Regions from separate parts of the Amycolatopsis sp. NPDC051102 genome, predicted to be linked through region 2. Evidence: riboswitches for the same ligand, from Rfam matches in the RefSeq annotation. Region 2 holds a riboswitch; the other holds the start of a gene.

Region 1 (14,061 bases), on a different contig from region 2:
CACCGCGCCCGCCGGGCTGGCGCCGGAAGGGCTGATCCGGATCGAGGAGGTCGCGCGCACGGTCGAGCGGCTGCTCGGGATGACCGCGGCCCAGTTCTTCCAGGTGGTGCTGCTGCCGCAGGGCGAGTTCGCCCGCTTCCTGCGGTCGGACACCGCGGAGCGCGAGAAGCTCCTGGAACGGCTGTTCGGCACCGAGCGCTTCGCCGACGTCGAACGCTGGTTCGCCGAGCTGCGCGCCGAGCGCGGCCGTCAGCTGGAAGCGCGGCAGCGGGACGTGCGCGAGCTGCTGGCCCGGTACGCGCAGGAGGCGCAGCAGGAGGTCCCCGACCAGGACGTGGCCGAGTGGGTCGACGCCGTGCTCGCCGAGGCCCAGGAACGAGTCACGCGGGTGACGGCCGAGGAGGAGCGGGCGCGATCGGCCGCCCAGCGGGCGGACGCGTACCTGCAGGAAGAACGCGCGAGCGCGGAGAAGATCCGCCGCGTCCGCACCGCGCACCTGCGCCTGCTCGAAATCACCGAACAGGCGCCGCAGCGCGCCGAATGGGCCCAGGAGGTCGCGGCCGCGCGGCGGGCGGCCGGTGTCGCCGTCGAGGCCGACCTGCTGGACCGGCGGGCCGCCGAACTGGCCGAGGCCGAACAGGCGGAGAAGGCCCGCGGTGCCCGGCTGCGGGAGTTCGGCACCCGGGCGACCGGCGACCTCAAGGCCCGGGCGGCCACCGCGCGCGAAGAAGCGGGCGCCGTCGCGGAGCTGGTCGCCGATGCCGAGCAGCAGGAGCTCGACGTCATGCGGCGGGACGACCGCAAGCTCGCCGCCGTCACGGCGCAGCAGCAGGTCGAGGCCCTGACCGCCGAGCTCGCCGCGATCCCCGGCCAGCTGGCCAAGCTGCGGGCGGACGCCCTCGCAGCGGCCGAAGCCGAGGCGAAACTCGACGGCGCCAAGGCGAAGGTGGACGAGCTGCGGGCCTTCGCCCGTGACGCGGCCGAGCTGCCCGAGGCCCAGGCGAAGGTCCAGCGCGGCGAGGCGAAGCTGCGCGAAGTGGTCGACGCGCACCAGGCGGCCCGGCAGCACCGGCTCGACCTGCGGGAGCGGCGGCTCGACGGGATGGCGGCCGAACTGGCCGCCGCGTTGCCCGACGGCGCGCCGTGCCCGGTGTGCGGGTCGGCCGAGCACCCGTCGCCGGCGAACCGGGACGTCGAGCTGGTCGACCCGGCCGAGGAACGCCGGGCCGAAGAAGCCGAACAGGCGGCGGACGCCGTGCGCCAGCGGGTCGTCGTCGCGCTGGAAGAGGCGAAGGCCCGGCTGGCCGGGCTGATCGAGCGGCTGGCCGGCCGCACGGCCGAGTCGATCACCGCCGAGCTCGCGGAAGCCCGCACGACGGTCGCGGCGCTCACCGAAACGGCGGCCGCCAAGACCAAGCTGGGTCAGCAGGTCGTCCTCCTGGAGCGGGACGTCGAGGCGCGCACCGAACGCCTCCGCCGGGCCGAACAGGCGGCGACCGAAGCCACGACGGACGTCCGCGCCCTGGAAGACAGGCTGGCCGAGCGCGAACGCCGGCTGATCGCCGGGCGCGGCGAGTTCGCGGACGTCGGCGCCCGGCGGACCCACCTCCTCGGCTTGGCCGAGGCGCTGGAAGCCGTCGCGGAAGCGCGCACGGCCGTCCTGGGCGCCCGGGAACGGGTCGCCCAGCAGAAGACGCTGGTCGAAGCGGCGGTCGCGGCGAAGGGGTTCGCGTCGCTGAAGAAGGCGCGAGCCGCGATGCTGCCGGACGAGCAGATCGAGAAGCTCGAGCAGGGCATCGCCGAGGCCGAAGCGGCCGCCGCCGGGGCGCGGGCGCTGCTGGCCGAGCCGGACCTGTTCGGGATCTCGCCGGACGACGTCGCCGATGTCGGCCGCGCGGCCGACGCGGCCCAGCTGGCCCGGGCGCGCGCCGATTCCGCGTACGCGGCGCTGCGGGTGGCCACCGCGCAGCACGAAGAGCTGACCCGGCTCGCCGCCCGGCTGCGCGAGACGCTCGCCGGGCTCGCGCCGGCCGAAGCGGAGTACGCCGAGCTGCGGGCGCTCGCGGACGTCGTCAACGGGCGCGGGCAGAACAGCCGCAAGATGTCGTTGCGCTCGTACGTGCTGGCCGCGCGGCTCGAAGAGGTGGCGGTCGCCGCCACGCACCGGCTGCGCACGATGAGCCAGGGCCGGTACTCCTTTGTGCACTCGGACGCGGCCGGGGCGCGCGGCACCCGTGGCGGGCTCGGCATCGACGTCCTGGACGACTACTCGGGCACCATCCGCCCGGCGAAGACGCTGTCCGGCGGCGAGTCGTTCCTCGCCTCGCTGGCCCTCGCGCTGGGGCTGGCCGACGTCGTGGCGGGCGAGACCGGCGGCGCGCTGCTGGACACGCTGTTCGTCGACGAGGGCTTCGGCACGCTGGACGCCGAAACCCTCGACGTCGTGATGAACATCCTCGACGAGCTCCGCGCCGGCGGCCGGGTGGTCGGGCTGGTGTCGCACGTCGAGGAACTGCGGCAGCGCATCCCGACCCGGCTGCGGGTCCGCAAGTCCCGCACGGGCTCGACGCTGGAGGTGCGCGCCGGCTGATCGCCCGGCCAAGATGAGGGCATGACCGACCAGCCGCCGAACGGCCTGCCCCGCTACCGCCTGCTCACCGGCCCGGACGACGCGAAGTTCTGCCACCGGGTCAGCGAAGCGCTGGAACTCGGCTACCGCCTGCACGGCTCACCGGCGGCGACCTTCGACGGTGACCAGGTCATCGTCGCCCAGGCCGTGCTGTGGCCGGGCGAACCGGGCTAGGCGCAGGTACATCCCGGCGTAGGAACACCACGGCGTCCACGCGCGCGCCCGCTCCGGCAGCGAGTCCGGCGCGAGGCCCAGCGCCTCGGCACCGCGGCGGACGTCGGCGTCGCCGGTGAGCAGGACATCCGGGGCGCCGAGAACGCGCATCAGCACGTAGTCCGCCGTCGACGCGTCGATCCCCGGGCAGGCCAGCAGCTCCGCGCGCAGCTCGGCCGCCTCTCGGCCGACGTGGACGTCCAGGCGCCCTTCGGCCAGGGCTGCGGCCACGCCGGTGACGGTCTCGCCCAGCCCGGCCGCCGCGACCTGCGCCGCCGTCGGGAACAACCGGTTCACGCCCCACTCGCCGGGCACCTCCTCGCCCGGCGGCACCTCCCGCAGCAGGGCGCGAAGCAGCAGCTCCTCGCCGTCGACGGCGCCCGGCACCCGCATCCCCGGCGCGGCCGCGACCACCGGCGCCAGCGCCGGGTCGCCGCCGAGGACGCGGGTGACCGCCGCGGGGTCGGCGTCGAGGTCCAGCAGCCGCCGCACCCGGCTGACCGCGCTGCCGAGGTCGCGCAGGTCGGTGAGCAGCAGCTCGCAGCGCACGTGGTCCGGCGAAGGCGTCAGCCGCACGACACCGGTGCCGTGGGCGAGCCGCAGCGTGCGCGCGTAGGACTCCGAAGTGACGTTCTCGACGCCCGGCATCGCGTTGTCCGCGAAGAAGCGAAGCAGCCCTGAAGCGTCGAACGGTGGCCTGAACGGCAACCGCAGGCTGAGCCGGGTTCCGCTCACGTCTCCCTGACGCCCACGCCGTGAAGCAGCGAAGGCGCGAAGCTGCGAAGGCGTCGTCGCGAACACTTCGCGGATCGTCTCGTTGAACTGCCGCACGCTGGAAAAGCCTGCCGCGAAGGCGACGTCCGTCAGCGGCAGCTCGGACATCTCGATGAGCAGCCGCGCCGAGTGCGCGCGGTGCGCCCGGGCCAGCGCGAGCGGGCCGGCGCCGAGCTCGGCGGTGAGCACCCGGCCGAGCTGGCGTTCCGAGTAGCCGAGCCGCCGGGCGAGGCCCGGGACGCCTTCGCGCTCGACGGTCCCGTCGGAGATCAGGCGCATCGCCCGCGCGGCCAGGTCGGCGCGCACGTTCCAGTCCGGCGAGCCGGGCACGGCGTCCGGCAGGCAGCGGCGGCAGGCGCGGAAGCCGTTGGCCTGCGCGGCCGCCGACGTCGGGAAGAAGCGGACGTTCTGCACCTTCGGCGTCGACGCCGGGCAGGACGGGCGGCAGTAGATCCCGGTGGTGCGGACCGCCATGATGAACTGGCCGTCGAAGCGCGGGTCGCGGGCGGTGACCACGCGGTAGCAGCGCTCGGCGTCGCGCCAGAGTGAGAGCGTTTCGGTGACCATTGCACCGAGCATGCCAGCAGGTCAGCGCGGTCGCTGGCGGAAATCCGCCACGGCGTTGGGTGCGTGGGGCCGTGGCCGGGCGGACACGTAGACTGCGGGGTCGTGAGCCTCACCCTCGGTATCGTCGGCCTGCCCAACGTCGGCAAGTCCACCCTGTTCAACGCGCTGACCCGCAACGACGTGCTCGCCGCGAACTACCCGTTCGCGACGATCGAGCCGAACGTCGGTGTCGTGCCGCTGCCGGACCCCCGGCTGGACAAGCTGGCCGAGCTGTACAAGTCGGAGAAGACGGTCCCCGCCGTGGTGTCCTTTGTGGACATCGCGGGCATCGTCAAGGGCGCGTCCGAGGGTGCCGGGCTGGGCAACAAGTTCCTCGCGAACATCCGTGAGGCCAACGCGATCTGCCAGGTCATCCGCGTGTTCGACGACCCGGACGTGGTGCACGTCGACGGCCGGATCGACCCGTCGAGCGACATCGAGACGATCAACACCGAGCTGATCCTCGCCGACCTGCAGACCCTGGACAAGGCGCTGCCGCGGCTGGAGAAGGAAGCGCGGACGAAGAAGGAGAACAAGCCCGCGCTCGACAACGCCCAGAAGGCGAAGGAGATCCTCGACGCCGGGCGCACGTTGTTCCAGGCGCAGAAGGAAGTCGACTTCGAGGCGCTGCGCGAGCTGAGCCTGCTGACGACGAAGCCGTTCCTGTACGTCTTCAACGCCGACGAGTCGGTGCTGACCGACGACGCCCGCCGCGAGGAGCTGACCAAGCTGGTCGCGCCGGCGGACGCGGTGTTCCTCGACGCGAAGGTCGAGGCGGAACTGCTGGAGCTGGACGACGAGGAGTCGGTCCGCGAGCTGCTCGAGTCGGTCGGCCAGCCGGAGCCGGGCCTGTACTCCCTGGCCCGCGCGGGCTTCCACACGCTCGGCCTGCAGACGTACCTGACGGCGGGCCCGAAGGAGTCCCGCGCGTGGACGATCCCCCAGGGCGCAACGGCCCCCCAGGCGGCGGGCGTGATCCACACGGACTTCGAGCGCGGCTTCATCAAGGCGGAGATCGTCTCCTACGACGACCTGATGGAGGCGGGCTCGATGGCGGCCGCGAGGGCGGCGGGCAAGGTCCGCATGGAGGGCAAGGACTACGTCATGGCCGACGGCGACGTGGTCGAGTTCCGCTTCAACGTCTGACGTCGTTCGTAGCAGTCGGCTACTGACTGTTGTTTTCATTGGACGCAGGATATGCTGCGTCCAATGAAAGCTTCGCCGAGTCTCCTGCCGCTGCTGCGTTCGCGCATGCAGGGCGAGCTGCTCGCGCTGGTCCTGCTGCACCCGGAGCGCGAGTACAGCATCACCGAGCTCGCCGAGGCTTGCGGCGTCACGCCGACGGCCGTGCTGCGCGAGGTCGAACGGCTCGTCGGGGGTGGCATCCTCGAAGACCGGCGGGTGGGCCGGAGCCGGCTCGTCAAAGCGCGCACCGACACCCCGCTGTACCGGCCGTTGAGCGAGGTCATCTCGGTCACCTTCGGGCCGCTGCCGCTGCTCGCCGAGGCCCTGTCCGGGCTGGCGGGCGTGCGCGAGGCCTACATCTACGGGTCCTGGGCCGCGCGCTACCGCGGCGAACCGGGGCCGCCGCCCGGTGACGTCGACGTGCTCGTCGTCGGCTCGCCCGATGCCGACGCGCTGTTCGACCTGGCCGAGGGTGTGTCGCAACGGCTGGGCCGCGAGGTCAACGTCCACCGGATCTCGCCGGCGGCGTGGGCGGCGGACACGGCGGATCCGTTCCTCACCAGCGTGCGCGAACGTCCGCTGGCCCGGCTGCACCTCGACCAGGAGGCCTGATGCCCCCAGTGGAACCAAGGGCGTGAACGGATCGACGCCTTCATCGCACGCGGCGCCATCGAGCACGTCCCGGCGTCGCGGGAGGCGGCCGAGGCCGAGCTGATCAGGGCCCGCACCCACCTCGCTTCGGCACGGCAGCTGCAGGACACCGACCCGGAAGGCGCCTACACGCTGGCCTACGACAGCGCGCGCCGGGCGTTGGCGGCCGTCCTGCAGAACCAGGGCCTGCGGGTGACGAGCCGGGGCGGCCACGTGACCGTCTACGAGGCGGTCCTCGCCCAGCTGGATCCGCCGCTGGGGTCGCTCCTGCGGCCGTTCAACCGGATGCGGGCGCGGCGCAACGAAATCGCCTACCGGTCTTCGGAGGTGCCCTCGATGACCGCCGAGGACGTGGCGGCCGACGTGCCGAAGGTGCTCGCCCTCATCGAAGTGGCGGAGAAGGCCATCCCGAACATGCCCCGGTACTGATCGTGGAACGCACCCGCCCGCTGACGCCGGACGAGCGGACGACGCTGAACACGCTGCTCGCCGGGGACTTCCCCGGCGCCGCCGAACTGCGCGCGCAGGCCGCCACGGCGCGGGTGACCGGCCGCTGCGGCTGCGGGTGCCCGAGCATCAACCTGGCGGTCGACCGGACCCTGCCGGCCGCGGCGGTCGCGGACGACCCGGTGGCGGTCGAAGCCGACGCGCCCGACGGCGGTCTGATCGTGTTCGTCGAAGACGGCCGGCTGTCATGTCTCGAGTATTGGACGACGGCCGACGAATCCCCGGCCGGTTTCCCGCCGGCCGGGCAGATCGTCGTGTAGCGAACTAGCCGAGCAGGCCCAGCAGCGCGATCGCGATCAGCACCACCGCGGGGGCGAGGGCGCTGATCCAGGCGCGCTGGGCGGGGGTGAGAGCGGCGGTGCTGTTCATGGCGTTTCCCGGAGTCGAGCCGATGCTTCCGCAGGATCAGCGCGCCGATCATGCCCCGCGTTAACAGCTGTGATCGAACTCTCAGCCGTCCAGGTGACGGCGGTGGCGGGCGGTGAACCAGAGCACACCGCCGGCTGCCCCCACCATGGTCGCGAACGCCGCCGTGCCCACCACGATTGCCTGGGTCATCTCGTCTCCCTTCCCGAAGGTTCCGGTAACCGAGAGACGCCGAACCGGCGCTATGGTGCACTCAGCGTAGCCAGGATCACAGCACCGAGTCGATCTGCCCGGCCAGGTCGAAGTCCTTCGCCGTCAGGCCGCCCGCCGAGTGCGTGGAGAGCCGGAACGTCAGCGTGCGCCAGCGGATGTCGATGTCCGGGTGGTGGTCGGCCGCCTCGGCGAGCTCCGCCACCCGGTTCACCGCCGCGATCGCCTCGGGGAAGCTGCCCAGCTCCACCTCGCGGGAGATCACCGCACCTGACCGCGTCCAGCCCGGGCCCAGCCGCCGGTCGGCCTCGTCGTCGCTCAAGATTTCCGTCATGTCTCCATGGTCGTCCGTCCTGGACTACGCTGCACGGTTGCCACGGGAGTCCGGTGAGCCGGGCTGAGAGGCGGGGTCACCCGCGACCGTTCGCACCTGACCGGATCATGCCGGCGAAGGGAGGGCTTCCTCTCCTCGTCCGGCGAAGTGCAGGAGGGTAGATGAAACGCAGGGCTGTGCGCGCCGCGACGGCCATCGCCGCCGTCAGTGCCGTCGCCGCGGCGTGCTCGCTGTCGGACGGATCCGGTGGCACGCAGCAGACGCCCACCGTCACCCTCGTGACGCACGACTCCTTCCTGGCGCCGCAGGAGGTGCTCGACGCCTTCCAGAAGCAGGCGGGCATCAAGATCTCCGTGCTCAAGCAGGGCGACGCCGGATCGCTGACCAACAAGCTCGTGCTGACTAAGGCCAACCCGATCGGCGACGTCGCGTACGGCGTCGACTCCACCTTCGCCTCGCGCGCGCTCAGCGAGGGCGTCTTCGAGCCGTACACCAGCCCGGAGGCCGACCGCGGGCCGCAGCGCTACGCCGTCGACCCGGAGCACCGGCTGTCCGCGGTCGACGTCGGCGACGTCTGCGTCAACGTCGACACGAACTACTTCACCGCCAAGGGCATTCCGGCGCCGTCGAGCTACGACGACCTGGCCGACCCGAAGTACAAGGACCTGCTGGTCGCCGAGGACCCGGCGACGGCGTCGCCCGGCCTGGCCTTCCTCCTCGGCACCATCGCCAAGTACGGCGAAGCCGGCTGGAAGGACTACTGGACGAAGCTGAAGGCCAACGGCGTCAAGGTGGTCAGCGGCTGGGAAGAGGCCTACACCAAGCAGTTCTCCGGCTCGTCCGGCAAGGGCCCGCGGCCGATCGTCGTGTCGTACGCGTCCTCACCCGCCGCGGAGGTCGGCGACGACGGGAAGCCGCGCACCAAGGCGCTGCTCGACACCTGCTACCGGCAGGTCGAGTACGCCGGTGTGCTGGCGAACGGCAAGCAGGCCGACAACGCGCACAAGGTCGTCGACTTCCTGCTCTCCCAGCAGTTCCAGGCGACGGTCGCCGCCAACATGTACGTCTACCCGGCGCGCCAGGGCGTCGACCTGCCCGCGGGCTGGGCGCAGGTCGCGCCGCTGCCGCAGAAGCCGCAGACGCTGCCCGCGGACCAGGTGCAGGCGGGCCGCGAGAAGTGGATCGGCGAATGGCGCACGCTCCTGCAGTGACCGCCGAGGCCGGGGACTCCGCCGGCCGGAGCCCCGGAAAAGCCACCGCCCCGCCGCGGACCGCCCGTGGCCTCGGCCTGGCCCTGCTCGGACTCGCGCCGATCGGGTTCCTGGTGGTCTTCTTCGCCTGGCCGGTGCTGGCGATCGTCGGCCGCGGGTTCGCCGCGGGCGGCCTCGGCGTCGTCCTCGGCGACCCGCGGACCTGGCAGCTGGCCGGGTTCACCGTCGGCAGCGCGGCCGCGTCGACGGCCGTCGCGGTCGTGGCCGGGCTGCCGGTCGCCTTCCTGCTGGCGCAGGTGCGGCTGCCCGGCGTCGGCCTGGTGCGGACGCTGGTGCTCGTGCCGTTCGTGCTGCCGACGGTGGTGGTCGGCCTGGCGTTCCGCGCCCTGTGGCCGGACGGCGGCGTGCTGCCGATCGTGCTGGCCAACGCCTTCTTCAACGTCGCCGTCGTCGCGCGGACCGTCGCCGGGCTGTGGGCGCGGCTGGACGCGCGGACGACCGACGCCGCCCGCGCGCTCGGCGCCTCGCCCTGGCGGGCCTTCCGGTCGGTGACGCTGCCCGCGCTGGCGCCCGCGATCGCGTCCGCCGCGGCCGTGGTGTTCCTGTTCTGCGCCACCAGTTTCGGCGTCGTGCTGATACTTGGCGGCGCCCGGTACCGGACCCTGGAAACCGAGATCTACCTGCGGACGGTGGATCTGCTCGACCTTTCGGGAGCGGCGGCCCTGTCGCTGATCCAGTTCGCGGCCGTGGTCGCCGCGCTGGTGCTCGGCGGGCTGGCCCGGCGGCGCAAGGAAAGCGCGGCCCGCATCGGCTCGCTCCGGGCCCGCCGGCCGGAAGGCGGCGAGTGGTGGGTCGTCGGCGCGGCGGGTGTCGTGCTGGTTTCGCTGGTGACGCCGATCGTCGCGCTGCTCGCCGAATCACTGTCCACGGAGGACGGATGGAGCCTGGCCGGGTACCGCGCGCTCACGAGCACCGGCGAGAAGGGCGCGCTGCAGGTGTCCGGCTGGGACGCCGCGCTGAACTCGCTGAAGGTGGCGATCGACGCGACGCTGCTCGCGCTGGTCGTCGGCGTGCTCGCGTCCGTCGTGCTCGTGGCCCTGCGGCGCTCGCCGGCCAAGGCCGCGCGCGGGCTCGGCGAGACGATGGACGCGGTGCTGATGCTGCCGCTCGGGGTCTCCGCGGTCACCGTCGGGTTCGGCTACCTCGTCACGCTCGACGCGCTCCCCGGCGACCTCCGGACGTCGCCGTACCTGGTACCGCTGGCGCAGGCGCTGGTGATCATCCCGCTGATCGTCCGGATGGTGCTGCCGGTGCTGCGCTCGGTCGACGTCCGGCTGCGGCAGGCCGCCTCGACGCTCGGCGCGAGCCCGCTGCGCGTCTGGCGGGAGATCGACCTGCCGCTCACCCTGCGGCCGCTGGTCGCGGCGGCGGGGTTCGGCTTCGTCGTCGCGCTCGGGGAGTTCGGCGCGACGAGCTTCCTCGCCCGGCCGACGGCGCCGACGCTGCCGGTCGCGGTCGCGACGCTGATGGCGCGCCCGGGGGAGCTGAACAACCAGATGGCGTACGCGGCGTGCGCGCTGCTGATGCTCGTGACGGTGCTGGCGGTCGCGCTGATCGACCGGCTCGGGGCCGCGCGCGGCCGGGTGGGAGAGTTCTGATGGCGCTGTCGGTGCGGGACCTGACGGTCCGCTACGGATCGTTCGCGGCGGTGCGCGACGTCCGGCTGGACATCGCCGACGGCGAGGTGCTGGCGCTGCTCGGCCCGTCGGGCTCGGGCAAGTCGACGCTGCTGCGCGCGATCACCGGGCTGGAGCCCTCGGCGCGCGGTTCGGTGAGCTGGGACGGCGAGGACCTCGGCGCGGTGCCGGTGCACCGGCGAGGCTTCGGCCTGGTGTTCCAGGACGGCCAGCTGTTCGGCCACCGCGACGTCGCCGCGAACATCGCGTTCGGCCTGCGGATGCACGGCGTCCCGCGGGCCGAATGGACACCGCGGGTGGCCGAGCTGCTGGCGCTGGTGGGCCTGTCCGGGTTCGAGAAGCGGCGGGTGACGGAGCTGTCCGGCGGCCAGGCGCAGCGGGTGGCGCTGGCCAGGGCGCTGGCGCCGAAGCCGCGGCTGCTGCTGCTCGACGAGCCACTGTCCGGGTTGGACGCCGGATTGCGGGAGCAGCTGGCCATCGACCTGGCCGACCTGTTGCGCCGCAGCAAGATCACCGCCCTGCTCGTCACGCACGACCAGGAGGAGGCGTTCACCCTCGCGGACCGGGTCGCGGTGCTCGACACCGGCGAGGTCCGGCAGGAGGGCGCGGTCCGGCGGGTGTGGCGCAACCCGGCGGACGACGACGTGGCGCGCTTCCTCGGCGTGACGACGTTCGCCGACGGCGTCGCGGCCGCCGGGCACGTGCGCACGCCGCTGGGAGACGTCGTCCTGCCGGACGCGGGCGACGGCCCGGTGCGGCTCGGGCTCCGGCCGCACGCGCTGCGGGTGGCCGCCGAGGGCGTGCCCGGCGAGGTCGTCGCGGCGGTGCACCGGCGTGAGCACGTGCGGCTGGTGGTCAAGCTCGAAAACTCCACTGTGGACGCCGTCGCGCCGGCCACTTCGGACCTGCGAGCCGGGGACGCGGTGCGGCTGCAGCTCGACGCGGACGGCGTCGCCCTGGTCGGTATTACTCCGAACGGGCCATGCTCTCCTCCTGATCACGGCCTACAGTGACCGAACGCTGATCAAAGCGGCCCGAGCCGGCCTGGGGAGCACCTCTGCATGAACATCGACACGGCGTTGAAAGAAGCGATGGCCATCACCGGTGCGGTGGGCGCCGCGGTGGTCGACTACGACAGCGGGATGTCGCTGGGTTCGCTGGGCGGTGGTGACTGGCTGGACCTCGACGTCGCCGCGGCGGGCAACACCGAGGTCGTGCGCTCGAAGCTGCGCGTGATGTCCGCGCTGCAGCTCAACGACGACATCGAGGACATCCTGATCACCCTGCGCCGCCAGTACCACCTGATCCGGCTGATGGATCCGTCCAAGCGGGACAGTGCCACGCTCTTCCTGTACCTGGTGCTGGACCGGGAACGGGCGAACCTGGCCATGGCGCGGCTCCAGCTCAAGCGCATCGAAGCCGACTTGGTCGTATGAGCGAAGCGCACGCGGGACGGCCCGTGCCGCTGCCCAAACGCGGGACCACGCCGGTGCTGCCGGACACGCGCCGGGTGGCGCCGGCGGTTTCCCCCGCCGACGCGGCCGCGGCGGACGAGGCGCTGCGTGACATCCGCGGCCGGATCGACTGGACCAACGTCAAGGGACTCCTGGCGGCCAGCCGGGACGGGCTCGTGGTGTGCAGCGACACCCGCGACGTCGAGGACGACAGCGTCGCCGCGATGGCCGCGACGGCGGTGGGGCTGGCCATCCAGTTCACCAAGCAAGCCGGCGTCGGCGCGCCGCGGGCGGCGATGTTCGAAGGCGAGTCCGGCCACGTCGGCGTTTTCCCGGTGCAGTCCGGCATCCTGCTGGTCGTGCTCGGCGAACGGGACACCACCATGGGGTTGTTCAACGTCGCGGCGCGGCAGGCGTTGTCGCTGTTCCAGCAGGCTGTCGCCGAACGCCGGGTGCGCGCCCTGCGCGACGTTTCGTCGTCCGCCGGCCACGAGGAAGACCCGTCGTGGCCGGCGTGACGGAACCTCAGCCGTCGCGCGTCGAAAGCCTCGCGTAGGCCAACGACAGCCCGATCACGATGTAGCAGACGGCCCGCAGGGCTCCTTCGCCGAGCATCTGCGTGCCCATCGGATCCTGCAGCACCTCCGCCGGCGCCAGCGACCAGTTCTGCGTGAGCAGGAACGGGTGCAGCCAGTCCAGCGAGTTCAGGAACCCGAGGATGGTGAACACGATGTCGCCCGCCAGCACGGACGCCACCACCAGCATCGGGTGCTCGGTCCAGCTGGACAGGGCCAGCGCGACCGCGCCGACCGCCCACAGCTGCAGCACCACCCAGCCCGCCACCAGCAGGATCCGCGCCAGCGCGCCGCCGAGCGACAGCGTCGTGCCCGACAGCGTGAACAGCGAATCCGTGCCGTTGATGATCAGCCCGGTCACCACGCCCGTCACGCACATCGCCAGCACCGCGGCGACCGACACGGTCGCGACGCCGAACGCCTTCACCGCCAGCAGCCGGCCCCGGCCGACCGGGGCGATCAGCCAGCCGCGCAGCGTGCCGTGCGCGGTTTCGCCCGCGATCGCGTCCGCGCCCGCCATGGCCGAGGCCAGCGGGAGCAGCAGCGCCAGCGACATCACGATCGCCGCGATGGGCAGCACGAACGCGTTGTTGACCGCGGACGCCAGCAGCGCGCCGTCGGGGTTCGGGCCGCCGGCGTCGGGCGGCCCGCTCACCAGCGTCAGGCCGATGCCGATCACGATCGGGATCAGCGCCAGCAGGCCCAGGACGGCGAGCGTCCGCGGCCGCCGGAAGATCCAGCGCAGCTCCGCGGCCAGCAGCCTGGGCAGCGGCACCGTGTCGTGGCCCGTGCGGGCCGCCGGTGCGTCGAGAACCGCCGTCGTCATTCCGCCCCCTCCGTCAGCCGCGCGAACAGGTCTTCCAGGCCGGTGCGGGCCCGCGTCGCCTCGTGGACCGCGACCCCCGCGCCCACCAGGACCTGCAGCACCCGCGGCGCCTCCGCCGCGGTGAGATCGGCCCGGATGCCCTCCGGCGTGAGCCGGGCGCCGATCCGGTGCTCCCGCAGCACTTCCACCGCCTGTTCCGCATCCGGCGTGCGGACCAGCAGGGCCGCGTTCCCGGACTCCAGCAGCTCCGCCAGCTCGCCCTGCGCGACGACGTTCCCGCTCTGCAGCACGGCCACGTGCGTGCAGGTCGCTTCGACCTCGGCCAGCAGGTGTGACGACACCAGCACGGTGACGCCCTCGGCGTGCAGCTCGGCGACGATCCTGCGGATCTCCCTGGTACCAGCAGGATCGAGGCCGTTGGTCGGCTCGTCGAGCACGACCATCTTCCGCGGCACCAGCAACGCCGAAGCGAGCCCGAGCCGCTGCTTCATGCCGAGCGAATACCCCTTGTACCGCCGGCGCGCGGCGCCGGTCAGCCCGACGCGCTCCAGCGCGGAGTCCACAGCGGACGGAATCCCGGCCGACGTCAGCCGCGGTTCCGCCGCGGCGAAGCGCAGCAGGTTGTCGCGCCCGGAGAGGAACGGGTGGAAGCCCGGCCCCTCGACCAGCGCGCCGACGTCCGGCAGCGCGTGCGCGGCGGCGTCCGGCATCGGACGGCCGAGCAGCTCGACCTCGCCCTCGGTCGGCCGGACCAGGCCGAGCAGCATCCGGATGGTCGTCGTCTTGCCCGAGCCGTTCGGCCCGAGCATCCCGACGACCGCCC
Region 2 (14,061 bases):
CGGCGACCGCGAGCTCGTCCTCGGCGCCACCCAGTACGAGGCCGGGTTCGACCAGACCGTCACCGTCCGCGGCGTGCGCGAGCTGCTCGAAGGCGCCGAGCGCGTCTTCCCCGCGATCACCGAGTACGAGCTGGCCGAGACCGCCGCGGGCCTGCGGGCCGGCAGCCGGGACGCGCTGCCGTACCTCGGCGCCTTGGACGGCAGGGTGTTTGCCGCGACCGGGCACCACCGCAACGGCCTGCTGATGGCCCCGGTGACCGCGGACGCCGTGGTCGCCTGGCTCGAGGGGGAGAAGCCGCCGGAAGGCACCGAAGCGGCGTCCCCCGCCCGCCTGCACCAGAAGGAGCACGTGTGATGGAGATCAAGCTCAACGGCGAGTGGACGGCGTTCCCGGACGGCGCCACCGTCGCCGACGTCCTCGACGCGTCGGGCGGGCAACGGCCCGGGATCGCCGTCGCGGTCGACGGCGTCGTCGTCCGCCGAGCCGAATGGGCCACCACCGCCGTCCCCAAGGGCGCGGTCCTCGACGTGCTCACCGCGGTCCAGGGAGGCTGAAATGGACGAAGAACCACTGGTCATCGGCACGACCAAGCTGACGTCCCGGCTGATCATCGGCACCGGCGGCGCGGCCAACCTGGCCGTGCTGGAACGCGCGCTGGTGGCGTCCGGCACCGAGCTGACCACCGTCGCCATGCGCCGCGCCGACGCCGAGGGCGGCTCCGGCGTCCTCGAACTCCTGAACCGGCTGGGCATCGAGCTGCTGCCGAACACCGCGGGCTGCCGGACGGCCGCCGAAGCCGTGCTCACCGCGCAGCTCGCCCGCGAGGCGCTGGGAACCGACCTCATCAAGCTCGAGGTGCACGCCGACGACCGGACGCTGCTGCCGGACCCCATCGAAACCCTCGACGCCGCCGAACGGCTGGCCGCCGACGGGTTCACCGTGTTCGCCTACACGAACGACGACCCGGTGCTCGCGCTGCGCCTGGAGGAGGCCGGCTGTGCCGCGGTGATGCCGCTGGGCGCGCCGATCGGCACCGGCCTCGGCATCCGGAATCCGCACAACATCGAGCTGATCGTGTCGCGGGCGGGTGTGCCGGTGATCCTGGACGCCGGAATCGGCACGGCGTCGGACGCGACGCTGGCGATGGAGCTCGGCTGCGACGCCGTCCTGCTGTCGACGGCCGTCACCCGGGCGGCCGATCCCGAGCGGATGGCCGCGGCGATGCGCGCGGGCGTCGTCGCCGGACGGCTGGCCCGCGAGGCCGGGCGCGTGCCGCAGCGCTTCTGGGCGCAAGCGTCGAGTCCACCACGGTGAACCGGAGCGCCTTCACGCCGAGTGTGCACCACCAGCCCGTAAGGTGGACGGCATTTCCCGGCGCACCGGCAGAAGGAGCCAGCCGTGACGAGCACATCGGTCCAGGACGTCTCGGGCAGGTTGTACCTCGCCGTGGGCAGGCTGTCCCGGTCACTGCGGCAGGCCGGCGTGCCGGGGCCGGGCCACGGCGCCATCTCGGCGCTGGCGACGCTGGTGCACGCGGGCCAGCTCCGGCTCGGTGACCTCGCGGCCAAGGAGGGCGTGGCCGCGGCGACCATGTCGCGGATCATCGCGTCCCTGGTCGAGGCGGGGTACGTCAGCCGCGAGTCCGATCCGATCGACCGGCGGGCTTGGCTGGCGAAGGCGACCGAAGAGGGTGAGCGGCTCGTCTCCGGCGTCCGCTCGACGCGGGTCCAGGAGCTGAACCGGCGCCTCGACCGGCTCTCACCCGAGCACCGCGAAGCCCTGACAGCGGCGATCCCGGCGCTCGAAGCCCTGATCGCCGACGACTGAGCCGCTCTCCGGCGCAGCTCGCCCTCCACGCCGCTGACCACTTTCCGCATCGACGGCCCGACCGGGATCAGCCGCAGAACGCGTGCGGCGGCAAAGGTTTCTTGCGAGCGGAGAGGGAAATGCATGAGTGAGGGCCCGGAGGTCCCGCTGGCGCGGCTGCGCGAGGTGACCGAGCTCCTGCTGGCGCACGCGGAACGCGCCGGTGCTTCGGTCACGCTCGAGCACGACCTGTTCTGGGAGGTGCCGCCGGAACAGCGCCACGACCCCGGCCACGAGCCCACCGGGCTCACGCTCGGTGCGCTGAGCGAATCGTGGGCGCAGCTGTCGGCGATGGCCGACGACCCCGATCGGGTGGTCGGGTACGGCCTGGTCTGGCTGGCCGACGTCCTGCGCGCGCTCGGCCATCAGTCGATCGGCTGAACCTCAGCGCTCCTCGGGAGCCAGCCGCCAGAAGGCCGAGACCGGGCCGACCTTCGCGCCCATCGGGTACGCGTGCTCGACCGCGTGCGAGACGAACCACTTGCCGTAGCGCGCGGCCTCGACCACGGACATCCCCTTGGCCAGGCCCGCCGTCAGCGCCGACGCCATCGTGTCGCCCGCGCCGTGCGTGTGCGGCGTCGAATACCGCTTGCCCGGCAGCTCCACGAACGTCGAACCGTCGAACAGCAGGTCCACGCACTCCGGGTCGGCCTGCAGGTGGCCGCTCTTGACCAGGACGTACCGCGGGCCCATCCGGTGCAGCACCACCGCCGCGGTGTGCATGCCCTCGCGGTCGGTCACCGTCATCCCGGTGAGCAGCCGGACCTCGTCGAGGTTCGGGGTCAGCACCGTCGCCCGGGGCAGCAGTTCGTCGCGCAGGGCGTGCAGGCCGGCCTCGTCGAACAGGGGGTGGCCGTGCATCGACGCCGCGACCGGGTCCACCACGAACGGGATCTTCTCGTCCCGCCCGATCCCCGCCTTGTCGCACGCCGCCGCGACGGCGTGGATGATCTCGGCCGAGGCCAGCATGCCGGTCTTCGCCGCGCCGACGCCCATGTCCGCCGCCACGGCCTCGATCTGCCCGGCCACGATGTGCGGCGGCAGGTCGGCGCGGTCGTGCACGCCCAGGGTGTTCTGCACGGTGACGGCGGTGACCGCGACCAGGCCGTGCACGCCGCAGGTCAGGAACGTGCGCAGGTCCGCCTGCAGCCCCGCGGCACCCCCGGAGTCCGACCCGGCGATCGTCAAGGCGGTCGGAAGGCTCGTCGTCATGGTGGTTTCCCGACTTCTGGTCTAGGCCAATCAGCCTCTTTTGCTTCATCAACAGTCAACCACGGTGGGACATTGTGAACGTTACTCACGTTCGAAGGAGCCTGGATGAAGCTCTTCTCGGTGGCACTCCTCACGGCCGCGCTCACGCTCTCCGGAGCGACCGCCGCGCATGCCGACAGTCCCAAGCTTTCCCACGTCACGACCGTCGGCGTGCACAACACCTACGACCCGGCGGCCTACGGCTACCTCGCCCAGGCGCTCGACGCCGGCTCGTCGCTGATCGAGCTGGACGTCTGGCCGGACTTCTTCACCCACGAGTGGAAGGTCAGCCACTCGAACCCGCTGGGGAACCAGAACAACTGCGTCGCCGCGACTTCGGCGTCGCAGCTGTACTCCGGCGGCACGAACAAGAACCTGGAGTACTGCCTCGACGACATCCGGATCTGGCTGGCCGCGCACCCCGGGCACATGCCGATCACGCTCAAGATCGAGATGAAGACGGGCTTTTCGGACAACACCGGCCTGGGCCCGGACGAGCTGGACGCCACGTTCCGGGCGCACCTCGGCAGCGTCGCCTTCCGTCCGGCGGAGCTGCTCGGCGGCTACGGCACGCTCGACGACGCGGCCAAAGCGGACAACTGGCCGTCCGTGGACGCGTTGCGGGGCCGGGTGATCACCGAGATCATCCCGGGCACGGTCGAGGAGGGGAACCCGACCGACACGCTGCACACCGACGTCGAGTACGCGCGGTACCTGGTCGGCCTCAAGAACGCGGGCAAGCTCGGCGACGCGAACATCTTCCCGACCGTGCACGGCGCGGCCGGCGGTGACCCGCGGGACAAGTACACCGCCGACCTCAAGCCGTGGTTCGTCGTCTTCGACGGCGACGCGAACGCGTGGGTGACCCAGACCGGGCCGTGGTGGTACGACGCCAACCACTACTACCTGGTGATGACCGACGGGCAGAACGTCGCGCCGGCCATCGACGCCCACAACCCGACGGTCGACCAGGCCGGCCAGCGCGTCGCCGAGCTGGCGAAGCAGCACGCGTCGGTGGTCACTTCGGACTGGACCGGGCTCACGACGGTGCTGCCGCAGGTGCTCGCGCGGGGTTAGACGGTCAGCACGAGCTTGCCGGACACCCGGCCCGCTTCGCCCAGCTCGTGCGCCTTGGCGGCGTCCGCCAGCGGGAAGGTCCGCTCGACGTGGACCTTCAGCTGACCGGCCTCGACGAGTTCGACGAGGCCGGTCAGCCCGCCGCGGTCCGGTTCGACGAGGATCCGCCTCGTGCGCACGTTCCTGGCCTCGGCGGCTTTTTCGACCCGGTCGCCGACACCGCTGGGCACGCCGATCAGCAGGCTGCCCTCCTTGATCGCGGGCAGCCAGCGCAGGTCGCTGTCCTCGCCGACGAGTCCGAAGTAGACGTCCACATCGGACGCCGTGGCTTCGGTGTCGTGGTAGTCGATCGCCTCGTCCACGCCGAGTTCGCGCAGGAATTCGTGCTTCTTCGCGCTGGCCGTGCCGATGACGTACGCGCCGCGCGCCTTGGCGATCTGCACGGCGAGGTGGCCGACGCCGCCCGCGGCGGCGTCGACGAACACGCGTTGTCCCTTGTGGACGCCGGCGACGTCGACCAGCCCCTGCCACGCGGTCAGCCCGGCCAGCGGCAGCGCGGCGGCCTCGGCGAACGACAGCCCGGCCGGCTTGCGCACGAAGTGCCTTGAGGGCGCGGTGACGTACTCGGCGTAGGCGTTGGCCGGCCGCGGGAACCACGGCATGCCGAGGACTTCGTCGCCCTTCTCGAGGCCGGTGGCGCCGAAGCCGGTCTCTTCGACGACGCCGGCGACGTCCCAGCCGACGGTGAACGGCGGCTCGCCGAGGAATCCGCCGCCGCGCCGCACCTTCCAGTCGACCGGGTTGATGCCGGCGGCCTTCACCCGCACCAGGACCTCCGTGGGCCCGGGTTCGGGGCGCGGTGCCTCGGTGACGCGGAGCACCTCCGGGCCGCCGAGGGCCTGCTGGGTCACGATGCGCATCGGTTCTCTCCTTCGGAGTTCGGGGTCGCCTCCATCTTCGGATCCTTGGTCACTTTTCGCCAGAAGGCACTTGCCTGTATCGTAGGTACCTGATGGATACCACCTGTGACCAGGGCGGACCCTGGGATGTGTACCTCCGCAACTGCCCGTGCCGGGACGTGCTGGACCTGCTGGCCAACAAGTGGACGGCCCTGGTGCTGGGCGCGCTGGCCCGCGGCCCGCACCGGTTCGGCGAGCTGCGCCGCGCGGTCGACGGCATCAGCCAGAAGATGCTGACGCAGAACCTCCGCCAGCTGGAGCGCGACGGCTTCGTGACGCGCACGGTCTACCCGACGACCCCGCCGACGGTGGAGTACGCCCTGACGGAGATGGGGGCCGAGGTGGGCGCGCACCTGATCGCGCTGAGCGCGTGGTCGCAGGCGAACTTCGGCCGCATCCGCTCGGCCCGCGAGGAATACGACGGCCGCGAGCTGCAGCCGGTCCGTTAGTCCTTGTCCAGCGCCCAGAACGGCGAGACCGGCCCCACGCCCGCACCCAGCGGGTAGGCCTCCGCGACGCACCGCTCGATGAACTTCTTCCCCGCCGCCACGGCGTCCGGCACCGAGGCGCCCTTCGCGAGCGATGCCGTGATCGCCGACGCCAGGGTGTCGCCGCCGCCGTGGGTGTTCTCCGTCTTGTACCTCGGACCGGTCAGCTCGATGAGTTCGCGGCCGTCCGAGAGCAGGTCCACGCAGTTTTCCGTGCCCTGCATGTGGCCGCCCTTCACCAGGACCCACTGCGAGCCGAAGGCCAGCAACGCCTCAGCCGCCTCGCGCTGGGTAGCCGGGTCCACGACATTCACACCGGTCAGCAATCGGACCTCGTCCAGGTTCGGCGTGATCAGCGTTGCGCGGGGGAACAGCTCCGTGCGGATTGCCTCCAGGGCGTCCTCATGCAGGAGCGAGTGTCCCGTCATCGAAGCCGCCACCGGGTCGACCACGAACGGGAACGGCCCGACTTCGTCCAGGGTCTTCGCCACCGCACGGATGATCTCCGCCGTCGCCAGCATGCCCGTCTTCGCCGCGTCGACGCCCATGTCCGACGCCACCGCCTTGATCTGCGCGGTGACGACGTCGGCCGGGATCTCCGTGAAACCCTGCACGCCCAGCGAGTTCTGCACCGTGACCGCCGTCAACGCCACCAGGCCGTGGACCCCGTTCGCGAAGAACGTGCGCAGGTCCGCCTGGATGCCCGCACCGCCGCCGGAATCGGATCCGGCGATGGTGAGGGCGGTCCTCGGTGTCACGGCTGCACCACCGGCAAATAGACCTTGCCGCCGGACTCGGTGAACTCCGCCGACTTCGAAGCCATCCCGGCCTCGATCGCCTCCACGGTGGACAGTCCGTGCTCCTCGGCGTACTTGCGGACGTCCTGGGTGATCCGCATCGAGCAGAACTTCGGGCCGCACATCGAGCAGAAGTGCGCGGTCTTGGCCGGCTCGGCGGGCAGCGTCTCGTCGTGGAACGACCGGGCGGTGTCCGGGTCGAGCGAGAGGTTGAACTGGTCGTTCCAGCGGAACTCGAAGCGTGCCTTGGACAGCTCGTCGTCCCACTCCTGCGCGTACTGGTGCCCCTTGGCCAGGTCGGCGGCGTGCGCGGCGATCTTGTACGTGATCACGCCGGTCTTGACGTCGTCGCGGTTGGGCAGGCCGAGGTGCTCCTTCGGCGTGACGTAGCACAGCATCGCCGTGCCGTACCAGCCGATCTGCGCCGCGCCGATGGCCGAGGTGATGTGGTCGTACGCCGGGGCGATGTCCGTCGCTAGTGGACCGAGGGTGTAGAACGGCGCCTCGCCGCAGAGCTTTTCCTCGAGTTCGACGTTCTCCTTGATCTTGTGCATCGGCACGTGACCGGGGCCCTCGATCATCACCTGGACGTCGTGCGAGCGCGCGATGTGCGTCAGCTCGCCGAGGGTTTCCAGCTCGGCGAACTGGGCGCGGTCGTTGGCGTCGGCGATCGAGCCGGGGCGCAGGCCGTCGCCGAGGGAGAACGTGACGTCGTACTGCCGGAGGATCTCGCAGAGTTCTTCGAAGTGGGTGTACAAAAAGGACTCTTGGTGGTGCGCCAGGCACCAGGCCGCCATGATCGACCCGCCGCGGCTGACGATCCCGGTGACGCGCCGCGCGGTCAGCGGGATGTAGCGCAGCAGCACGCCGGCGTGCACGGTGACGTAGTCGACACCTTGTTCGCACTGCTCGATGATCGTGTCGCGGTAGACCTCCCACGACAGCTTTTCCGGTTCGCCGTCGACCTTTTCCAGTGCCTGGTAGATCGGCACGGTGCCGACCGGGACCGGCGAGTTGCGGATGATCCACTCGCGCGTCTCGTGGATCCGCTTGCCGGTGGACAGGTCCATGATCGTGTCGGCACCCCAGCGGGTGGCCCACACCATCTTGTCGACCTCTTCCTCGACCGACGACCAGACGGCCGAGTTGCCCATGTTGGCGTTGATCTTCACCAGGAAGTTCTTGCCGATGATCATCGGCTCGGTCTCGGGGTGCTTGCGGTTGGCCGGGATCACCGCGCGGCCGCGGGCCACCTCGTCCCGCACGAACTCCGGCGAAACCCGTTCGCGGGCCGCGACGTACTCCATTTCGCGGGTGATGACGCCCTGTTTGGCCCAGCCGAGCTGGGTGTTGTGCTCGCGTCCGTCGGCCCAGCCGGCCCGCAGCCGGTGGAGTCCACTGTGGACGTCGATGGTGGCTTCGGGATCGGTGTACGGGCCCGAAGTGTCGTAGACGTCGAACTGTTCACCGTTGGAGAGGTCGATCCGCCGGACGGGGACGCGGAGCCCGGATTCCGTCTGGTGGTACGCCTTGTGCGAGCCGGTGATCGGGCCAGTGGTCACCTTTACGGCAGCATTGTTTTCGAGCGTCGTCAACGACTTTCACTCCCTACGCCGGCATTACCCGGTCAGGTTCATGCGGTCGGTGACGCCTGCGAAACGCAAGTCACCCTCTCAGCCCGCCATGGCGCGAGCTCCCGCGTTGGTGTTGTGCCACCGACCATGCCACGCCGGAGCGCGATACTCAAGTCAGGTCACCTCACCCGACCAGTTCGGCCGGGGTGGCGTAGACGTCGACCATGGCGCCGCCCCGCAGCACGGTGATCGGCAGTGCGGTGCCGATCACTTCCGCGAACAGCTGCCGCTGGATGCCCTGGGCGTCCGAGACGCGCGTGCGTCCGACGGTCAGCACGAGGTCGCCGGCCTTGAGCCCCGCCCGGTCCGCGGGACCGCCGGACACGACCTCGTGCACCCGCAGCCCGGCGTGCTGCCCGGTGCGTTCGGCGACGTCGTCCGGCAGCGGCGCGGGCACGCCGACGACGCCGAGGTACGCGCGCCGCACGCGCCCCTCGACGACGAGCGTGTCGATGATCCGCCGCGTGGTGGCGTTGATCGGCACGGCGAGCCCGAGCCCGATCCCGGCGACGGCGGTGTTGACGCCGACGACCCGGCCGGCGGAGTCGGCGAGCGCGCCGCCGGAGTTGCCGGGGTTCAGCGCGGCGTCGGTCTGGATGACGTCCTCGATCACGCGGGTCGTGCGCCCCTGCCGCACCGGCAGCGCCCGCCCGAGCGCGCTGACGACCCCGGCGGTGACGGTGCCGGAGAAGCCGAGCGGGCTGCCGACGGCCACGACGAGCTGCCCGACGACGAGCCGATCGGCGTCGCCCAGCCGGACGGCCGACGGCGTCTCGCCGCGCGCCCTCAGCACGGCGAGATCGGACAGCGGGTCGGCGCCGACGACGTCGAAGGGCACTTCGCTGCCGTCGGCGAACGTGGCGACGCCGCGTCGGTGGTCGCTGACGACGTGGGCGTTGGTGAGCAGGTGGCCGTCGTCGGCGAAGACGACCGCCGAGCCGCCGCCGCGCGCGAGCTGCACGCCGGCGACGTGCGGGGTGACGGTCTTCGCGACGGTGCTGACCGCGCGCGAGTAGGCGTCCATCGCCTCATCCATGCGTACCTCGATTACAGCGTTGCAGGTACTACAATTCTGCGCCCGGAAACCGGACGGGAACGTTCGCTGTCCGTGAACCGGCGGCCGGACCAGTGACGGTCAGTGGTTCACCGGATCGGACCATGCGCCGGTGAAGGATCGGCGGCAGACTCCCAAGTCGCTTCTGTAACGGTGCAGAAGCGATCTTCTGTGGGGTTGATATGCGCAAACTCATTTCCGGCGCCTTCGCCGGACTGCTGGTCACCGGCCTGATCCCGGCGACCGCGGTGGCCGCGACCCAGGCTCCCGGCGCACCCGGGGCCCACCCGAGCTGGCTGCCCGCGAACAAGACCGGGTTCGGCACGGCCCACGACCGGTCGAGCAACGTCTGGTTCACCCTCCAGGGCGGACAGCTGTCCGAGGTCTACTACCCGGACCTGTCGACGCCGAGCGTCCGTTCGCTGAACTTCGTCGTCACGGACGGCCGCAGCTTCGCCGTCGCCGACTACACGGCGAAGTCCCAGCAGGTCCGGCGAACCGACGACGACAGTCTCACCTACGAGCAGACCATCACCGACGACCAGCACCGCTGGCGGCTGCGCAAGACCTACGTCACCGACCCGGCCGCCACGACCGTGCTGGTGGACGTCGACTTCCAGTCGCTCACCGGGCGGCCCTACCAGCTCTACGCGGTCGCCGACCCGGACCTCACCAACGACGGCTCGGACGACTCCGCCGCCCGCCAAGGCGATGCCGTCACCGCGCAGGACGCGACCAACGCCGCCGCGCTGACCGCGAAGCCCGCGTTCACGAAGACGAGCGTCGGCTACGCGGGCGCGTCCGACGGGAACACGCAGCTCACGAAGACCTTCAAACTGGCGCAGTACGACACCGCCGAGAAGGGCAACGTCGTGCTGACCGGGCAGACGAACGCCGACGGGCTGTGGAACCGGCACGTCACCCTCGCCCTCGGCATGGGCGCGAAGGCCGCCGGCGCGCTCGGCAGCGCGCAGGCGTCGCAGCGACGCGGCGTCCGCGACATCACCCGCGCGTACGACCGCGGCTGGCAGCAGTACCTGCGGGGGATCAGCAAGCCGCCCTCGTCGCTGAAGACCGATGCCGAGCGCGACCTCTACAAGGCGTCGATGCTGACCCTCGCCGCCAGCGAGGACAAGCACCACCCGGGCGCGTTCATCGCGTCGCCGAGCATGCCGTGGCGATTCGGGAACAACGACCCGGAGTGGTCGCCGTCCGGCACCTACCACCTCGTCTGGCCGCGTGACCTCTACCAGATCGCGACCGGCCTGGCCGCCGGCGGCGACCAGGCGGCCGCGAACCGGGCCGTCAGCTACATGTTCGGCACGCAGCAGCAGGCCGACGGGCACATGCCGCAGAACAGCCGCGTCGACGGCGTCCCGTACTGGACGTCGGTGCAGCTCGACGAGACCGCGTTCCCGATCGTGCTCGCCCAGCAGCTCGGCCGGAACGACCTGTGGCCCGGCGTCCGCAAGGCCGCCGACTTCATCCTCGGGTACAAGGGTCCGGACGGGCAGGCGTCGCCGTACACCCAGCAGGAGCGCTGGGAGGAGCAGGACGGCTGGTCCCCGTCGACCATCGCCTCGGTGATCGCCGGGCTCGTCTGCGCCGCCGACCTGGCGAAGCACAACGGTGCGGCCGCCGATGCGGCCCGGTACCTCGCCGCGGCCGACAAGATGAAGGCCGACCTGCCCAAGCAGACGATCACCACGAACGGGCCGCTGTCGAAGGACCCGTACTTCGTCCGGCTCACGAAGGACGCCAACGCGAACAACGGGACGACGTACAACCTCGGCAACTCGAGCGTGACGATGGACCAGCGCGCGGTCACCGACGCGGGCTTCCTCGACCTGGTCCGGCTCGGCGTCTACCGCGCCGACGACCCGGTGATCCGCAACAGCGTGCGCGTCACGGACAAGGAAATCGCCTTCACCACGCCGACCGGCCAGTTCTGGCACCGCTACACGAAGGACGGCTACGGCGAGCAGGCCGACGGCTCGCCGTGGGACTACACCTTCCCCGCGGAGAGCCGCACGACGTTCGGCCGGCTGTGGCCGCTGCTCGCCGGTGAGCGCGGCGAGTACGAGCTGACGCTCGGCGATCCGGCGTCGGCCACGCGGCGGCTGCGTGACCTCGGCCGGGTGAGCAGCTCGGCGGAGACCATGCCGGAGCAGGTGTGGGACGAGAACCCGCCGTCCGGGCAGACCGGCTTCCCGGCCGGCACGCCGAACACGTCGGCGACCCCGCTGGCCTGGACGCACGCCCAGTACGTCCGGCTCGCCTGGGACGTCAGGGCGGGCTCGGTCCTGGAGACGCCGAAGGTGGTCCGCTGCCACTTCCTCGGCTGCTGAGGTCTGCCGCGGCTTGTCGTGAGTGTTTAGGCGAGTTCTAACTCGTCTAAACACTCACGACCGTGGGCGGTCAGATGACGGCGCCGTCGTCCTCGGGGGTCCGCGGCGGCAGCCACGAGTTGCCGGGGACGCCCCACTTGTTGTGCTTCAGCATCTTCTTCGCCGCGCGCGCGTGCCGCCCGACCAGGCGGTCCAGGTAGATGTAGCCGTCCAGGTGGTCGGTCTCGTGCTGCAGGCAGCGCGCGAAGTAGCCGGTGCCCTCGACCTCGATCGGGTTGCCCTCGATGTCGGAGCCGGTCACCTTCGCCCACTTCGCGCGGCCCGTCGGGTACGACTCGCCGGGCGCCGAGAGGCAGCCCTCCCAGTCGTCGTCCGGGTCCGGCATGGTCTCCGGGATCTCCGACGTCTCCAGCTTCGGGTTGACGACGACGCCCTTGTGGCGCACGCCCTCGTCGTCCGGGCAGTCGTAGACGAACACCCGCAGGTCGAGGCCGATCTGGTTGGCCGCGAGGCCGACGCCCTCGGCGGCGTACATCGTCTCGAACATGTCGTCCACGAGCGTGCTCAGCTTCTCGTCGAACTCGGTGATCTCCCGAGTCGGCTGGTGCAGCACGGGTTCGCCGGCGATCACGATGGGGTGGATGGTCACGGCGAGCCAGTTTAGTCGGACCCCTCTGGTAGACCTGCATCAGACCGTGACGCGCCGACGTCGATGCCCACGTCGGCACTGGCTTCCGTGGTTGAATGGCGCCCGCGGAAGAGCTAGGTCTGAATCGCCAGGACGCCCGATTGAGAGGGACTCGGATGGACGCCGCGGAGTCGATGGCTGAGCCGCAGCCGTCGCCGCCGAAGCCCGTGCCCGGCCTGACCGAACGCGAGGTCGAGATCCTCGCCTTCGAGCGTCAGTGGTGGCGGCACGCCGGGGCGAAGGAGAACGCCATCCGCGAACGCTTCGACTTGTCTGCGACGCGCTACTACCAGCTGCTCAACAAGCTGCTGGAGAAGCCGGAGGCGATCGAAGCCGACCCGATGCTGGTGAAGCGGTTGCAAAAGACACGCGCCGCCCGCCAGCGCAAGCGAGGCGCCCGGCGACTGGGGATCGAGCTGAAATGAGTGTGTTTTCGGGCATGTCCCGGCCGATGAAGGCCGCGGGCGTCGTGTTGGTCGGCGTGGCGATCGTCGCGGCCGTGATCGGCGGGATCACCGCGCTGGGCGGAGGCAACGGGTCGAACGAAGCCGGCCCGAGCGGCACTTCGACGCAGCCGGGCACGCCCGGCGGGACGTCGGCGCCGTCGTCGGGTACTTCTTCGACACCCCCTTCCACCTCGGCGAGTCCTTCGTCGCCGGTTCCGCCGCCGTCGACTTCGCCGGCGCCGGGCGGCGCGACCTCGGCCCCTCCCGGCCAGTCGGGCCAGCCAGGGCAGCCCGGTCAGCCGGGCGGTGACCAGCAGGCGTCCAACAAGTGGGTGACCGTCCGGGTCTTCAACAACTCGACGATCAAGGGCCTGGCCGACCGGGCGGCGGACGACTTCCGCAACGGGGGCTGGAACGTCAACGAGGTCAGCAACTACTCCCAGGGCATCATCCCGACGACCACGGCGTACTACCGGCCGGGCACCGACGAGGAAGCGGCGGCCAAGCAGCTGGCGCAGGAGTTCGACATCAAGGCCGAGCCGCGCTTCGAGGGCATCCAGAGCGCGAGCCCCGGCGTGATCGTCATCGTGACGAAGGAGTACCAGTCGGGCCACAAGGGCAGCTGAATCCCGGAGAGGCGGCCGTCACCGACGGCCGCCTCTTTCATTCGCCGGCCTGGTTCTTCGCGTACGCCTCGAGTGCCGCCAGCTGGGCCGGGTCGAGACTCGGCCGGACAGCCTTGCGGGCCGCCTCCAGGTGGGCCGCGGTGACTTCGCGGGCCTCCAGCGACTCGCGCATCGCCGTCAACGCCGCTTCGCGGATCAGCGCCGCGCAGTCGGCGGCCGAGTAACCGTCCAGAGTGGACGCCACCTCGGCGAGGTCGACGTCCTCGGCCAGCGGCGTGTTCTTCGAACTGGCCGCGAGGATCGCCGCGCGGGCCTCGGCGTCCGGCGGCGGCACGTAGACGCGGCGCTCGAGCCGTCCCGGCCGCAGCAGCGCGGGGTCGACCAATTCCGGCCGGTTCGTCGCACCCAGGACGACGACCTCGCGCATCGGCTCGACGCCGTCGAGCTCGGTGAGCAGGGCCGCGACCACGCGGTCGGCGACGCCGGAGTCGGACGACTGGCCGCGGCGCGGGGCCAGCGCGTCGATCTCGTCCAGGAAGATCAGCGCGGGCGCGGCCTCGGCGGCCCGGCGGAACAGCTCGCGCACCGCGCGTTCGGACTCGCCGACCCACTTGTCCATCAGCTCGGCGCCCTTGACCGCGAAGACGTTCAGCGCGCCGGTGCCGGCCAGCGCCCGCACGAGGAACGTCTTGCCGCCGCCGGGCGGCCCGTACAGCAGCACCCCGCGCGGCGGTTCGACGCCGAGCCGCGCGAACGAGTCCGGGTACCGCAGCGGCCACAGCACGGCTTCGGTGAGGGACTGCTTGACGTCGACCATGTTCCCGAC

The links. Region 2 has a riboswitch for thiamine pyrophosphate ahead of thiC (phosphomethylpyrimidine synthase ThiC). Riboswitches for the same ligand answer to the same signal wherever they lie in the genome.
Region 1: it holds a riboswitch for thiamine pyrophosphate, as region 2 does, so the genes downstream of both, AB0M93_RS20195 (thiamine ABC transporter substrate-binding protein) here and thiC (phosphomethylpyrimidine synthase ThiC) in region 2, are expected to answer to the same signal.

Annotation. Positions count from the first base shown of each region.
Region 1 covers NZ_JBFBBT010000006.1:243,109-257,169, reverse strand. Annotated here, with positions in the region: gene AB0M93_RS20235 (SMC family ATPase) at 1-2,590, shown strand, start outside; gene AB0M93_RS20230 (DUF1737 domain-containing protein) at 2,612-2,803, shown strand; gene AB0M93_RS20225 (AlkA N-terminal domain-containing protein) at 2,729-4,183, opposite strand; gene ychF (redox-regulated ATPase YchF) at 4,286-5,368, shown strand; gene AB0M93_RS20215 (ArsR family transcriptional regulator) at 5,432-6,019, shown strand; gene AB0M93_RS20210 (hypothetical protein) at 6,218-6,487, shown strand; gene AB0M93_RS20205 (hypothetical protein) at 6,490-6,825, shown strand; gene AB0M93_RS20200 (4a-hydroxytetrahydrobiopterin dehydratase) at 7,200-7,475, opposite strand; TPP riboswitch at 7,508-7,615, shown strand; gene AB0M93_RS20195 (thiamine ABC transporter substrate-binding protein) at 7,637-8,686, shown strand; gene AB0M93_RS20190 (iron ABC transporter permease) at 8,665-10,344, shown strand; gene AB0M93_RS20185 (ABC transporter ATP-binding protein) at 10,344-11,396, shown strand; gene AB0M93_RS20180 (hypothetical protein) at 11,445-11,819, shown strand; gene AB0M93_RS20175 (roadblock/LC7 domain-containing protein) at 11,816-12,355, shown strand; gene AB0M93_RS20170 (ABC transporter permease subunit) at 12,363-13,238, opposite strand; gene AB0M93_RS20165 (ABC transporter ATP-binding protein) at 13,235-14,061, opposite strand, start outside.
Region 2 covers NZ_JBFBBT010000017.1:7,020-21,080, forward strand. Annotated here, with positions in the region: gene thiO (glycine oxidase ThiO) at 1-355, shown strand, start outside; gene thiS (sulfur carrier protein ThiS) at 355-555, shown strand; gene AB0M93_RS34525 (thiazole synthase) at 557-1,315, shown strand; gene AB0M93_RS34530 (MarR family transcriptional regulator) at 1,400-1,828, shown strand; gene AB0M93_RS34535 (hypothetical protein) at 1,952-2,248, shown strand; gene thiD (bifunctional hydroxymethylpyrimidine kinase/phosphomethylpyrimidine kinase) at 2,252-3,079, opposite strand; gene AB0M93_RS34545 (phosphatidylinositol-specific phospholipase C domain-containing protein) at 3,185-4,195, shown strand; gene AB0M93_RS34550 (NADP-dependent oxidoreductase) at 4,192-5,115, opposite strand; gene AB0M93_RS34555 (helix-turn-helix domain-containing protein) at 5,208-5,603, shown strand; gene thiD (bifunctional hydroxymethylpyrimidine kinase/phosphomethylpyrimidine kinase) at 5,600-6,400, opposite strand; gene thiC (phosphomethylpyrimidine synthase ThiC) at 6,397-8,034, opposite strand; TPP riboswitch at 8,028-8,149, opposite strand; gene AB0M93_RS34570 (trypsin-like peptidase domain-containing protein) at 8,198-9,109, opposite strand; gene AB0M93_RS34575 (glycoside hydrolase family 15 protein) at 9,310-11,475, shown strand; gene AB0M93_RS34580 (peptide deformylase) at 11,546-12,124, opposite strand; gene AB0M93_RS34585 (DUF3263 domain-containing protein) at 12,280-12,588, shown strand; gene AB0M93_RS34590 (LytR C-terminal domain-containing protein) at 12,585-13,235, shown strand; gene AB0M93_RS34595 (AAA family ATPase) at 13,273-14,061, opposite strand, start outside.